DNA from 3 places in the Paenibacillus sp. JNU01 genome. Region 1 is predicted to be linked to each of the others. Evidence: predicted binding sites of a transcription regulator. Region 1 holds the regulator's gene; each other region holds the start of a gene.
The links. Region 1 encodes LexA, which represses DNA repair genes until DNA is damaged. Its sites were predicted from a motif close to CGAACATATGTTCG; they were not measured.
Positions count from the first base shown of each region.

Region 2: the regulator LexA is predicted to act here: its motif matches at 2,852-2,865, upstream of addB (helicase-exonuclease AddAB subunit AddB).
Region 3: the regulator LexA is predicted to act here: its motif matches at 1,731-1,744, upstream of NLBNIHML_RS03050 (DNA polymerase IV).

Region 1 is NZ_CP169723.1:1,194,662-1,198,934, reverse strand. It holds gene NLBNIHML_RS04940 (aldehyde dehydrogenase) at 554-1,855, shown strand; gene lexA (transcriptional repressor LexA) at 1,964-2,590, opposite strand; gene NLBNIHML_RS04930 (LysM peptidoglycan-binding domain-containing protein) at 2,887-3,264, shown strand; gene NLBNIHML_RS04925 (DUF896 domain-containing protein) at 3,359-3,568, shown strand; gene NLBNIHML_RS04920 (hypothetical protein) at 3,694-4,203, shown strand; gene NLBNIHML_RS04915 (HAD family hydrolase) at 4,232-4,273, shown strand, end outside.
Region 2 is NZ_CP169723.1:1,971,836-1,976,108, forward strand. It holds gene addB (helicase-exonuclease AddAB subunit AddB) at 1-2,787, opposite strand, end outside; gene NLBNIHML_RS08540 (class I SAM-dependent rRNA methyltransferase) at 3,021-4,273, opposite strand, start outside.
Region 3 is NZ_CP169723.1:753,421-757,693, forward strand. It holds gene NLBNIHML_RS03030 (TetR/AcrR family transcriptional regulator) at 1-98, shown strand, start outside; gene NLBNIHML_RS03035 (GNAT family N-acetyltransferase) at 140-562, shown strand; gene NLBNIHML_RS03040 (DUF4180 domain-containing protein) at 576-944, shown strand; gene NLBNIHML_RS03045 (acetyltransferase) at 1,135-1,581, shown strand; gene NLBNIHML_RS03050 (DNA polymerase IV) at 1,791-3,008, shown strand; gene NLBNIHML_RS03055 (YolD-like family protein) at 3,005-3,373, shown strand; gene NLBNIHML_RS03060 (YhjD family protein) at 3,357-3,725, shown strand; gene NLBNIHML_RS03065 (RCC1 domain-containing protein) at 4,112-4,273, shown strand, end outside.

The DNA.
Region 1 (4,273 bases):
TGATTTCCTCCCGGTAGTCTTATGTAGGTTCGGGTACCTATCTAGTATTTGATTATAGAGGAGTAGTAGAAGCGTAGCGCACACTATCCATTAAGAACATGGAAAAGAGAAAATTTCGTGATACATTCGAGTAAAAGATTCAAAAATAGGCCGGCTTCTTTGTTTACTATGCAAACAAAACCAACACAAAACCACAAGTCATTGAATTAGAGAAATTACTTCTCCACGTCCGCAGAGTTATCGGCAATTAGGACATATGATCTCTATGTTGACATTGCGTAAGATTTACAAGGCTACATCCATCTCTTTAGATCTCAGTACATATAATCTTCTGGAGAAATAAAGATGAATTCTAATAATACCCAATAATTCGCTATAGTCGAACACTTACATAAAAAAAAGGGTAGCTTTCTCATATCTTGAAACGCCTACCAAATTTCAGAAATTTTCAAATTAATGTTTCAATATTATGTTGATAGTTTCATATAGAAGAGGTATACTTTAATTGAATTTTGAGCAATTTAATTTTAAATAATTAATTGGAGATGTTAATATGGATCAGGCAAAACAATTGGTGACAGAACAACGTACATTTTTTTATACAGGACAAACTAAAAATATCGAGTATCGGATTAATGCACTTCAACAGCTTAGAAAAGGAATCGAAAAGTATCAGCAACGGATACAAGATGCACTTCGGGTGGATCTGAACAAATCCGAGGCGGAAGCTTACGGTTCCGAGATTCGCATTGTTCTGGGTGAATTGGATTTTGCATTAGAACATCTGGAGGAATGGGCTGCGCCAAAACAAGTCCCAACTAATTCGGCTATGCCGGATGGGGTGAGCACCATTTACCCTGAACCATACGGAGTGGCTCTTATTATTGCACCTTGGAACTATCCTTTCCAACTGGCGTTTGGTCCACTGATTGGAGCAATTGCAGCCGGTAACTGTGCAGTTATCAAACCTTCTGAATTAACACCAGCCGTATCTCGTCTGACGTATGATCTTATTCAGGAGATCTTCCCTCAGGAGTATATTGCCGTTATGGAAGGGGAAGTCGAAGCCAGCACAGCATTGTTGAAAGAGAAGTTTGATTATATTTTCTTCACAGGTAGTACGGGTGTTGGTCGCATTGTTATGAAGGCAGCTGCGGAGCACCTGACTCCTGTAACTCTTGAATTAGGTGGTAAGAGTCCTGCTATTGTCCATAGTGACGCAGATCTGAAGCTGGTGGCTCAGCGTATTGTTCGTGGTAAGTTCCTGAATGCAGGGCAAACATGTGTTGCTCCGGATTACTTGCTTGTGCATGAACAAGTTCATGACGAATTAATTAATCTGATTGGCGCAGAGGTCAAAGATAAATTTGGGGATGATGTGTTACAGAATGCTGATTTCCCACATATTGTCAACGCGCGTAACTTTGATCGGTTGTCGAAATTTCTTACAGATGGCAAAACGCTGATAGGTGGACGGTCTGTGCGTGAGCAGTTGCTGATTGAGCCGACTGTACTTGGAGATGTGAACTGGGATTCACCTGTCATGCAAGAAGAGATCTTTGGTCCGATTCTTCCCGTATTTACGTACAGCGACCTGAATCCCGTGCTGGATGAGATTGTTCGCCGGCCAAAACCATTGGCACTATATCTCTTCACACAGGATGAGCAACTACAGGATCAGGTGCTGAATCAAGTTTCCTTCGGTGGGGGATGTATTAATGACACGCTTTCTCATATGACTTCGCATTATCTTCCGTTTGGTGGTGTAGGAGAGAGTGGTATGGGCTCATATCACGGACAACAGAGCTTTGATGTGTTCTCGCATCACAAGAGTGTTCTGAAACGCAGCGAATAATTATCCGATAAAACAATATAAACATAAAAAGAGGTTGTCCTGTTCATCAGGGCAACCTCTTTTTGTATTTCAGTGTATTGCATCTAGTTTTGTTACTCAGGTTAGATATTAATGAATATCTCGGAAAAGGCCAATGACTTTACCCAGAATACTAACGTGTTTCAAACGTAAAGGCTCGAAAGTCGCATTCTCCGGTTGAAGGCGAATATGATCTTTCTCTTTATAGAACGTTTTCACTGTAGCTTCATCGTCTTCAGTCATTGCCACTACGATATCACCGTTATCAGCAGTTTGCTGTTGACGGACAATAACGTAATCTCCGTTAACGATTCCTGCTTCCACCATACTATCTCCGACTACCGAAAGCATAAACACTTTCTGTTCACCTACATAATGTGTAGGAAGAGGGAAGTAGTCTTCAATGTTCTCGGTTGCAGTAATTGGAACCCCGGCTGTAACCTTACCAACGACAGGAATACGTGCAACGCTATGAGCAAATTGATGAGAATGCTCAGATTCTTCCTGGCTCAAAAGCTCAATGGCTCTTGGCTTGGTAGGGTCGCGTCGGATCAAACCTTTTTTCTCCAGGCGATCCAAATGTCCATGTACTGTTGAGCTGGAAGCCAGTCCAACAGCTTCACCAATTTCCCGTACGGAAGGAGGATACCCCTTCAACCGGACTTCATTTCGTATAAATTCCAGAATTGCCTGCTGCCTGCTGGATATCTTCGACATACCGTATCAACCCCATTTTAGTAACGTTTGGGAAAATTATAACATAGAACCTCCGTTCGTACAAACATAAGTTCTAAATAAAATGGCATATAATCAGTGTTTTTTAACTTATAGAACCGAATTTATCCAAAAGTCAGAGCAGAATACTGCAAATGCTTCGCAGAAGGGTTTGAATTAAGATATTTCTCCTTCAAAAAACAAGCGAACAATTGTTCTAAAAATCTATTGAACAAAACAAGTGTTCGTGTTATATTGATTTCAACAGATAGGAACAAACGTTTGGAGGCGGGTATTTAATGAGATATTCAACTTATCAAAGTATTTATGAACCGATGAATTCGGAACTGGTGAAGTCTAACATAGGGAACTACAAGAAGGTTTTAGCGCGTTTCAAGATTTCTTCATGGATATTAAAGGTAGCCATCACTTCTTTGATTATATTTATTGGATGTAGCACTGTATTAACGGTATTTGCTGGCAATGAGAATGATGTTCTGCCTGGAGGAAAGATAGCCGTTTCACAAGGGGAAACATTATGGAGTATTTCTTTGGAACATAAACCGACTAATATGGATACACGTATATATATAGAAGCAATTAAGAAAGTGAATCAACTTCAAGCGACTTCGATCCAAGTGGGACAAGTACTAACTCTACCGCAATTCGCAGAATAAATGCACATCAATGAGAGTTAACGCGTGTCAGCTTGACAAGCAGCCTTTATCATGGCAAAGTTAATATGACTTTGTATTTTTGGAGGGGACAAGCTTGGATATAGATAGTCTGGTAGCACGTATTAACGAATTGGCTCGTAAGCAAAAGTCCACTGGATTGTCGGAGGAAGAACTTGCTGAACGTGCCGAGCTAAGAGAGATTTATTTGAGTAATATTCGCAGCAATTTCAGACAACAACTGGATACCATTGAGATTGTTGATGATGAGAATGACAAAGGCCACCAAGGCAAACTCAAACACTAACGAAACCTAATGATATCATTATGATATTTAGGTTTCTTCCTGTTATTCTGAGTATGCAATTTATAGGGGGAAATGTTGGTTTACAGTTATGTAAGCCGATACAAAGACACATAAGGGGGATTCTCATGTCGCGTTCGTTCGAGAGAACGGTTAAGAAAAATTCCAAGCAGTTAAATCAGCAACGCAAAAAAAGTGGTCAGCCAATCACAGGTACACCAGGTGAAGAAGTCTTTAAGGGACGTAGCCTTTTGTTCCCTATATTTTTGATCGGTCTCGCCTTTTTGTATCTGTTTATGAGCACGTTCCTTGTGCAAGCTCCGATGACAACCTGGGACTGGGTGACGATGCTGCTTTACGTATTTTTGGCAGTCATCTTCATGCTTCGTCGTCCATACATCAAGATCAGCAGTAATCGGATTATAACAACAAAGGGTAATCGTGAACGTTCAATCGGGGTTGAAGATATTGTCAAATTCAGAATTGAACCAGGCACAGTTGTTATCGAACATAAAAGTCGCGGGAAAAGATGGGTGTTCACCAAGTTATTGAACCGTTACGATACAGATGCGATTGCAGAACGTTTGCTGAAGTTTGCAAAAGCACACCAGATCACCGTGGAAACGATCGATAAGTAATTATTGCATAAAGGGGTAGATGATCGGAATGGCGTTAAAAGCGATTTTGTTCGACCTGGATGATACTTTA
Region 2 (4,273 bases), 780 kb from region 1:
CAGAGGCGGCAGTGTTTTATCCGGTCCAAAATCAAGCTCCAGCCCAATCGGTTCAAAACTTCCACGTCTGGACTGTTCACCCAGAATAACGGAAGCCCGGCTAACAATGTCCTTCAATTTGCGGAAAATATAACCGTATCGCTTGGTGCTTAACAAAATCTCCCCTTGCAGCTGTGGAGCAATCTGCTCCACCGTTTGCTCGGCTTCCTGACGGCATTGGTCTGGAGTCAAACTGCCCCAACTACGATTTTCTTCGCGCAACCGCATAGCCAGCTGGCTTAGTGCAGCATGAAACAGCTGTCCGATATCAGGAGCCTGAAGGCGGTACAATTGCCGTTCTTTGAGACGCAGCCCATGCGAGGCAAAATGGGAGAACGGACAAGCTACGAACCGCTCCATTCGTGAAACACTCGTCCTCACCTCTGTGCCATACAGTCTGCGACTGGTGGCTGTACGTAGTGGCAATGCCCGATTACGATAAAAGATTGATCCCATCAACCGTTCCAGCTGAGGTCTGCTTGTCTCCTGAGATACATGCCAATTGTAGACCGCCCACCACATTTCAGGGATGTCTTCTCCGCGACGCCATTTACGCAATTGTCCAATGAGCGCAGACAGACTCTGACCCGGATGGGTGACATACGACCAATGGGATTCTTCCGAGTTCACAACCGGTGGTTGGGCAAGCAATGGCTGTTCTTGTAGACCAAACATTTTCCGTACATGGCGGACAATTTCGGAAGGAAGCAGTGCTTTTCCCTCATCATCAGCAACCGGGTAACTCAACCACAATTGGTTGCTTGCCGCTGTAAGTGCCGTATAGATCAGAAAACGTTCATCCAACATTTGCCTCGTTGCACCTGGTCCAAGCGCTACACCTCTTTCCGTCAATAACGCTCTCTCCAGTTCCGTTAATACGCCATCATCCTGAGGTACAGCTGGCAATTCACCATCAACTGCACCAAGGATAAATACGTATTTGATATCCTGAAGACGTGTACGGTCCATGGAACCAACCAATACCTGATCAAGTGCGGGTGGTACCAGACCCAGCTTCAGTTCCGTTAATCCGGTCTCAATCATCCCGGCAAACAGAGTGATATCCAACCGTTCATTGCCCATCATATCTACCATCTGATCCAATAGATCCAGCACAGCTCCCCATATCTGCCGATGTTCTCTCGACCGTTCTGGGTCACCTTGAGTCTTAGCTTCAGCAGACATCTGTTCCAGCTTCCATGGAATCTCGGCCTCTTCCAGCAGTCTGTATAGTGCCTCGCATTGAGCTTTGGCTGTCTTTGCTTTTTTCATCCGTTTCTCAAAAGCACCCAAGGCATCTGTAATGACCGCTCGACAACGCTCCATTAAAGAAAGCATTTGGTCCCGTCCACGACTACGGCCATCCTGACCATTGTCTTCCAGCGACAGGCTGGGTACATACTTCCACGGCTTGCCGTCAGTCCAGCGATACCCATGAATACCACAAGCCAGCACATAATTCTCAAGCTGGTCCATATCTTCACGAGTGATGGAACCATCACGCGGAAGCAGCAGATCCGTTTTGACACAGCGAAATACATCCTCGTAACGCCAGTGGCGCCGAACAATATCCAGTGCGGAACGGATAAATTCGGATAATGGGTGATGAAGTTCATTTCTTCTGCGGTCCAGAAAGACAGGTACACCATAGTCCCTGAATAGCGGTTCAGCTATATCAGCGTAGGTATCCAACTGACGAACAAGTACTGCCATATCCCGATAACGCGCACCTTCGTTTTGCGCCAGACGCCGCATCTCACGGAGTGCTCCCTCCATCTCAGCTCGTCGGTTCTCCGCTGCAACTAGGCGAATTCCTGAATCAGTACCATCACCTTTCCAACGAATTCGGCGGTCAAAACCAGCCTCCAGATGAGCAAGTCCCGGACGATCCTTGTATCTAGGTGGAATCTCCGAATCTAGCACGGTGATATCGCTCGGTACACCCAGTTCTTCAGCCATCCCTTTCAAACGCGCATAGGCACTTGCCGTTGGATAGAACAGTTCCAGTTCTCCAGGCAGTGCGCCGTGATCATATGGACGATCCAATGTCAGTGCAATCGTCACGGAAGAGCACTGCAACATCAGGCGACCGATCACACTCATCTCCTGTGGCGTGAATCCCTGAAAACCATCAATCCAGATCTGAGCATCCTGCAGCAATGTACTTTCAGACAGGCGCTCTGTCAGTTCGGTCAACGTATCTTCATCATCAATATATAAATTGGTCAGTTCCTGTTCATAGTCACGATAGATCAGATTCAAGTCATGCAACTTGTCCTCCAGAATTGGCGAAGAGGATGAGGTATACCCTCCAGACAACCCTTCTTCCAGCAAAGATGGATCAACTTCATAACGTTTAAACTCACTATATAAGTCATTTAATTCGCCTATAAAACCCAGCTGGCTGCCGGATGCACCAAACAGCTTCAATTCTTCCTTACGACGCTGGATGACCTTATAGAGCAGCATCTTTTTGCCTTCGGCTCCGATTGGAATACGAGCAGAACCGCCTGCTTCCTGCATTATGCGGTAAGCTAATCGGCGAAAGCCGAGCACTTCTGCACGCATGGTACCTTTAATTGCTCCAGAAGACACCAATGCCTGCTCTGTTCGAAAGGAACTCTGTTCGGGAACGAGTAAAATCAAAGGTTTACCTTGCGGCTCCTTTTGAAGTAAGGATGTAATTTCCCGGGTAATCAGCGAGCTTTTGCCGCTGCCTGCCCGGCCAATAACAAAACGAACGGACATGTCTAATCCTCCAAACCACACGTACAAGATTTTAATTCCCAGTATAACATATCTGACTTGGTTCGGAACATACGTTTGCCACTATTCGGTAAAACCGGAGATTCTCTCCGTTAACACGGCAAAACAGCAAAAAGCCCGCAGCTGTTCACACTGTGGACTCTAACCGAAAGTATCATTCATTTAAACTTCACTTTATCTCACGAAAGGATTAAAAAAAGTAAAAAGAGACTCCTCTAATTCTTTTTGCTGCGCACCTCAAAAATAGCAAATTTGAGGTAATGTCCTTCATCCACGCCCAAAATTTGCGGGTGGTCCTTACCGGCTGCCTTCCAGTCGATCAGACGAAGCACTTTGCCAGCATCTTCCGCTGCATCAGCAATCGTATCCAGGAAGAGGTCTGGACGCATGTGGTATGAACAGCTGGCGGTTACCAAATATCCGCCCTCATTGACCAGTTTCATTCCTTGCAGGTTGATATCCTTATATCCACGGCATGCGCCTTTGACTGCTGATTTCGTCTTGGCAAACGCTGGGGGATCGAGGATCACTACATCAAACGTTTTACCGCCAGCTGCAAGCGCTTTGGAAGTATCTACTTTTTGTTCGCCAGCACGCGCACGTGCAGTACGTTCATCCAGTCCTTTCACTTGTTCACGCAAGTACTGGAATGCATCGGCAACTACGAATTCGACACGGTCGGTGAAACCATTCAGTTCGACATTCGTTCGTGCACTTTCAATGGCATGCTCCGATATATCAAGACAAGTCACTTTCTTGGCTCCATATTTGCAAGCATTTAACGTGAAGCTGCCCGTGTGTGAGAAGCACTCCAGTACGGTGGCACCATCCCAATAAGGGAATGTAACTACCTTACCGCTTTTATTCACAGGCAAGAGCTGCTCTGTGCCGTCCTGCTCAGTCGTTTGGAGTGTGATTCCACTCTTATAGCCCCAACCCTTCATAAGCGGTTCGATCGCTGCACGATTCTCACGTTGGTCGAAGAAGTAACCTGTCTTCTGTCCTTCCACGATATCGACTTTAATGAGTAGTCCATTCTCGGTAACGGTGACATGTCTTGGGCATTCTCCATACAGTGGACCTTTGGTCTGCTCCAAACCTTCCAGTTCACGAATTGAGACGTCACTGCGCTCATATATGCCTTCAGGCTGCATCACTTCAATGAGTGCTTGAACGATGGCTTCACGGCAACGATCCATGCCAAGTGTAAGCAACTGTACAACGAGGATGCTACCGAATCGGTCAACGATCAATCCGGGCAGAAAATCAGCTTCCCCATAAACGAGACGGTACGCTTCTCCATCCTGGATAAAACGTTCCCGATGACGCAAGCAATCGCGAAAACGCGCTACAAAGAATGCCGTATCCATCTGTTCGGACTTCAGGGGTTGATAAGCTACAACCCTTACCGTGATCTGAGATGCGGGATTGTAATAACCTGTCGCCAGATAGCGACCTTGATGATTCA
Region 3 (4,273 bases), 440 kb from region 1:
CACTGGCACGGGCAGTTAGTGATGCGAAGTTCAGTGATGACTTGTTACAGGCAGGTCGTGTGCAGGCCAAACAAATGGTAAAGATCGGCTCCAGGTAACAACGACATTGATGACACAGAGGAAATGGGGGAATGATCGGATGATCATTAGAGAAGCCCGTATTGCAGACTATCCACAATTGAGACATATTTATTTGGATTCCCGGCGGGAGAGCTTTCACTGGGCCAATGCCGATGAGATGAGTCTAGAAGATTTTGACCGGGATACATCGGAAGAACAGATTCTTTTGGCAGAGGACAACGATCAAGTACTTGGATTTGCGTCACTATATGTACCTGACCGCTTTATTCATAATTTGTTTGTGCACCCAAGTGCTGCCGGCAAAGGGGTGGGAAAGCAGTTACTTCAGCAATCCGTGGTCGAACTGGGAACGCCTGTCACATTAAAATGTGTCTCGGATAATCATAAAGCACTCACATTTTATAAAAAGCAAGGCTGGAAAGCTATTGTAGAAGAAGGTGAACCTGGATCAAGATATTGGGTTCTTCAATATAAGGAATGAGGGAAAAGAAGACATGAATATCAGAAAAATAAATGAAAATGGAGTATCTATTGCTTACGTTACGAGTGATGAAGAATTAATTACCGATGTTCAATCCGCTATCGATCTTATGGCTACGGTTCGATATGAAGCCGATTGTCACCGTATTATAGTTAACAAATCTGCTGTCAGTGAAGTGTTTTTTGATCTGAAAACACGGCTGGCAGGTGAAGTGTTGCAAAAGTTCATCAATTACCAGACCAAAATTGCGATCATTGGTGATTTTTCCGGTTATACTAGCAAAAGTCTTCGAGATTTTATCTATGAAAGCAACATGGGGAACGATATATTCTTCGTAACAGAGGAAGAACTGGCTATTGAAAAGCTAAGCAAGAAACAGTGATTTAAATTAACTAGGGCGTGTCTGAAAACTCCGAAGGGAGCAGATTTTGCCGAATTTTCGTTCCAAGCAAGAAAGTTTTCTGCAGGCGTGCCGGGGCACGTCAAGGGAAAGTGACGCAGCAGGGGGCGAAAAGGCGGTGAAAGATGCACTTCAGCGAGTTTTGAGACACGCCCTAAAGAGAGATGGAGAGATTGAGATGGATATTGTGTCATATCGGGAGCAAGATCAGGAACGACTGGTTCAGATTTGGGAGAGAGCTGTTCGAGCAACACATTCATTTTTGGAGGAACAACACATTCAATTCTATCGGGATGTGGTAAGCAAAGTATTACAGGAACGGCAAGTCGAGGTGTGGGAAACTCTAGATAAAGAACATCAGCCTGTCGGTTTTATCGGGTTGCAAGATAACTTTATTGAGATGTTATTCGTCGATCCAAGTCAGCATGGACAGGGAGTTGGTCGTCTGCTGATCGAACATACTGTCAAGATCAAAGGACGCCACCTGAAGGTGGATGTCAACGAACAGAATCCTGGAGCTGCACAATTCTATAGCAAAATGGGGTTTGTACAGATCGGACGCTCCGAATTCGATGGTTCTGGTAATCCGTTCCCGCTATTGCATCTGGAAATTTCATAAAGGATAAGAATGTTCTCGTTGAAGTCGCTAATTTAGCGGCTTTTTTTGCGAGCGTAACCTAGTATGATCTGAATCCTTCACTTGGTCCTATGCCAAATATAAATATTTACCTCTTGCATAAGGAACACATGTTCGGTTTATAATATATACAAACATACGTTCTTAAATGTACAGGAGTGATTTCAGTGTGGACTAAGCAGCGAACCATCATGCTCATTGATATGCAGAGTTTTTATGCTTCAGTCGAAAAGGCAAAAATGCCCCAATACAAAAATAGACCTCTCGCCGTTGCAGGCGATCCAGCAAGACGTTCTGGCATTATTCTTGCCGCTTGTCCATTAGCCAAAGCTAAGGGGGTATCTACCGCAGAACCACTCTGGCAGTCTCTTCAGAAGTGCCCTGAACTGATCATTGTCAGACCTCACATGCAAGAATACATTGAAGTTTCCACCCAAATTATGTCCATTATTGAGGAATTCACCGATCTGGTTGAGCCATACAGTATAGACGAATTATTCGCTGATTTTACAGGGTCTATGCATTTATTTGGTAATGATCCAATCGATTTGGCCAAACAAATTCAAGACAAAATCTATAACGAAACAGGGGTTTACGCCAGAGCGGGCATTGGTGAAAACAAAATTATCAGTAAATTGTGCTGCGATATGATTGCTAAAAAAGCGGAAGGTGGCATTTTTCACTTAAAGAAAGAGGAGTTACATCTTCACATTGGAGATAAGCCCATCCGCGATATGTGGGGGATTGGCTCAAGAATGGAAAAACATCTCTGGAAGATGGGTATCCGAACCATTAAAGACCTGGCGAATACGCCTCTTTCCAAATTAAGAAGCAAATGGGGTGTTAATGGAGAAGTCATCTGGAGGGTTGCCAATGGACTCGACAATTCGCCGGTAACGGTCAACACACACAATACACAAAAGGATATCGGAAACGGAATGACCCTGCCCAGAGATTTCACAGAAGCATGGGAGATTGAAGTGGTTATTCTCGATATCTGTACAGAAGTGTGCAGAAGAGCCCGTAAAAAGGGGCTGATGGGTAGTGTCATATCTGTGAGTGTATCGGGAGCAGATTTTGATCACCCAACGGGTTTTCACAGGCAGGTTAAACTGTCTGATCCTACAAACATAACCGTTGATGTGTGCAAAATAGCCAAACGCATATTCCATCAACATTGGGATGGGCAACCTGTGCGCCGTGTAGGCGTATCCCTATCTCAATTATCCAATGCGGATACATATCAACTATCTTTCTTCGATGATCAAGAGCAGAAACGAGCCATTGATCAGGTGATGGACAACATCAAGGATCGATATGGCGACATTGCCATTCTTCGAGCGAGCTCCATTACGGCTGCGGGCCAAGCGATCGATCGAGCATCTAAAATTGGGGGGCATTACAAATGAGCAAAAAACTGGAGGCCAATGGATTATGGGAATCGAGCCGCATGATGCTTCCACAACATAAAGAACGAATTATACAGCATCGTACTCAAATTCATGTTCAAGCGAAACCTCTGATTCATGAAGATGAGTGGGAGATTATTGCTCAACATATAGATATGTCCCTCAACTATACGTTGCAAGCCACCTTTGAAGTATTTCATGAGTCAGGCAATCGGTATATACACGGGATCGTCACTTCAGTCAGTGCCTTTGGAAAAAAAATAAAAATTGAAATGGATAATGGATTTGAATGGGTCGATTTTGATCAACTGGTCACTGTAAAGTTTGAAGAAGGAGGAGGTGTGTACGGTGAGACAAACTTCTGAGGAACTTGCACTCGTCAAGAGGCTGGTTGAGCTTCCGTATCTTTTAGGTGCTCTGGAGGTAGATAAGCATAAAATATACGCTTCAAACTTTAAGATGAAATCGGTGTATATTGATTACCTGGACGGTACTCAAAAGAAAATTGCTTTAGAGATGTACAAGTCAAAACAAAGTTTAAAGGAACATCATATAAAAATCATTGAAGAGGAGAGATCCGAGCTGAGTTTAACAGTAAATTATTCGGTAAGAGGTTACCTTCACAAAATGACTCTATTATGGAGCAAAGTGAAAGTGGATGTGACCTTAATGCTTACTGAACATATGAGCGTTGATATTACTGATATGCCAAGATAAACATAGAGTTAGAGCAGAATACGGTATATAACGGCATAGGGTGGATATAATACAGCTATAACCATTGTTTTCTTCTCCCGATTTTGGGTAAACCGACCTTTGAAATTGAAGGGTCGGTATTTTTTGTCTTAAATTTTGTGATTGGCATATTAACCATATAAAATGAGAGAACTCACGATTCAGTTACATACAGATAGACATATTTATCCATATTGTTCCGACCCGAAACAAGAATTTATCCTTCAGAGGAATGGTCTGGATAGCACGGCATGGTTCCGTTATCTTGACAGCCAGGAGTATTATAATACAACGTTGAATAAGAGTAGTACATTGGTGACTCACCGTTGAACAACGGAGGATTTTAATGGGTGGAGGGGAGGAAAGTTATGGACTACAATTCACGGAAGGTAGCAGTGTTTGAGACAGAAGGGTTCCGTAACTGTACTGTAGCGGCAGGTCGCCGTCATACCGTCGCTCTTAAATCTGACGGAACAGTCATAGCCGTGGGTGATAATAAATACGGTCAATGTGATGTAAGCGATTGGTCC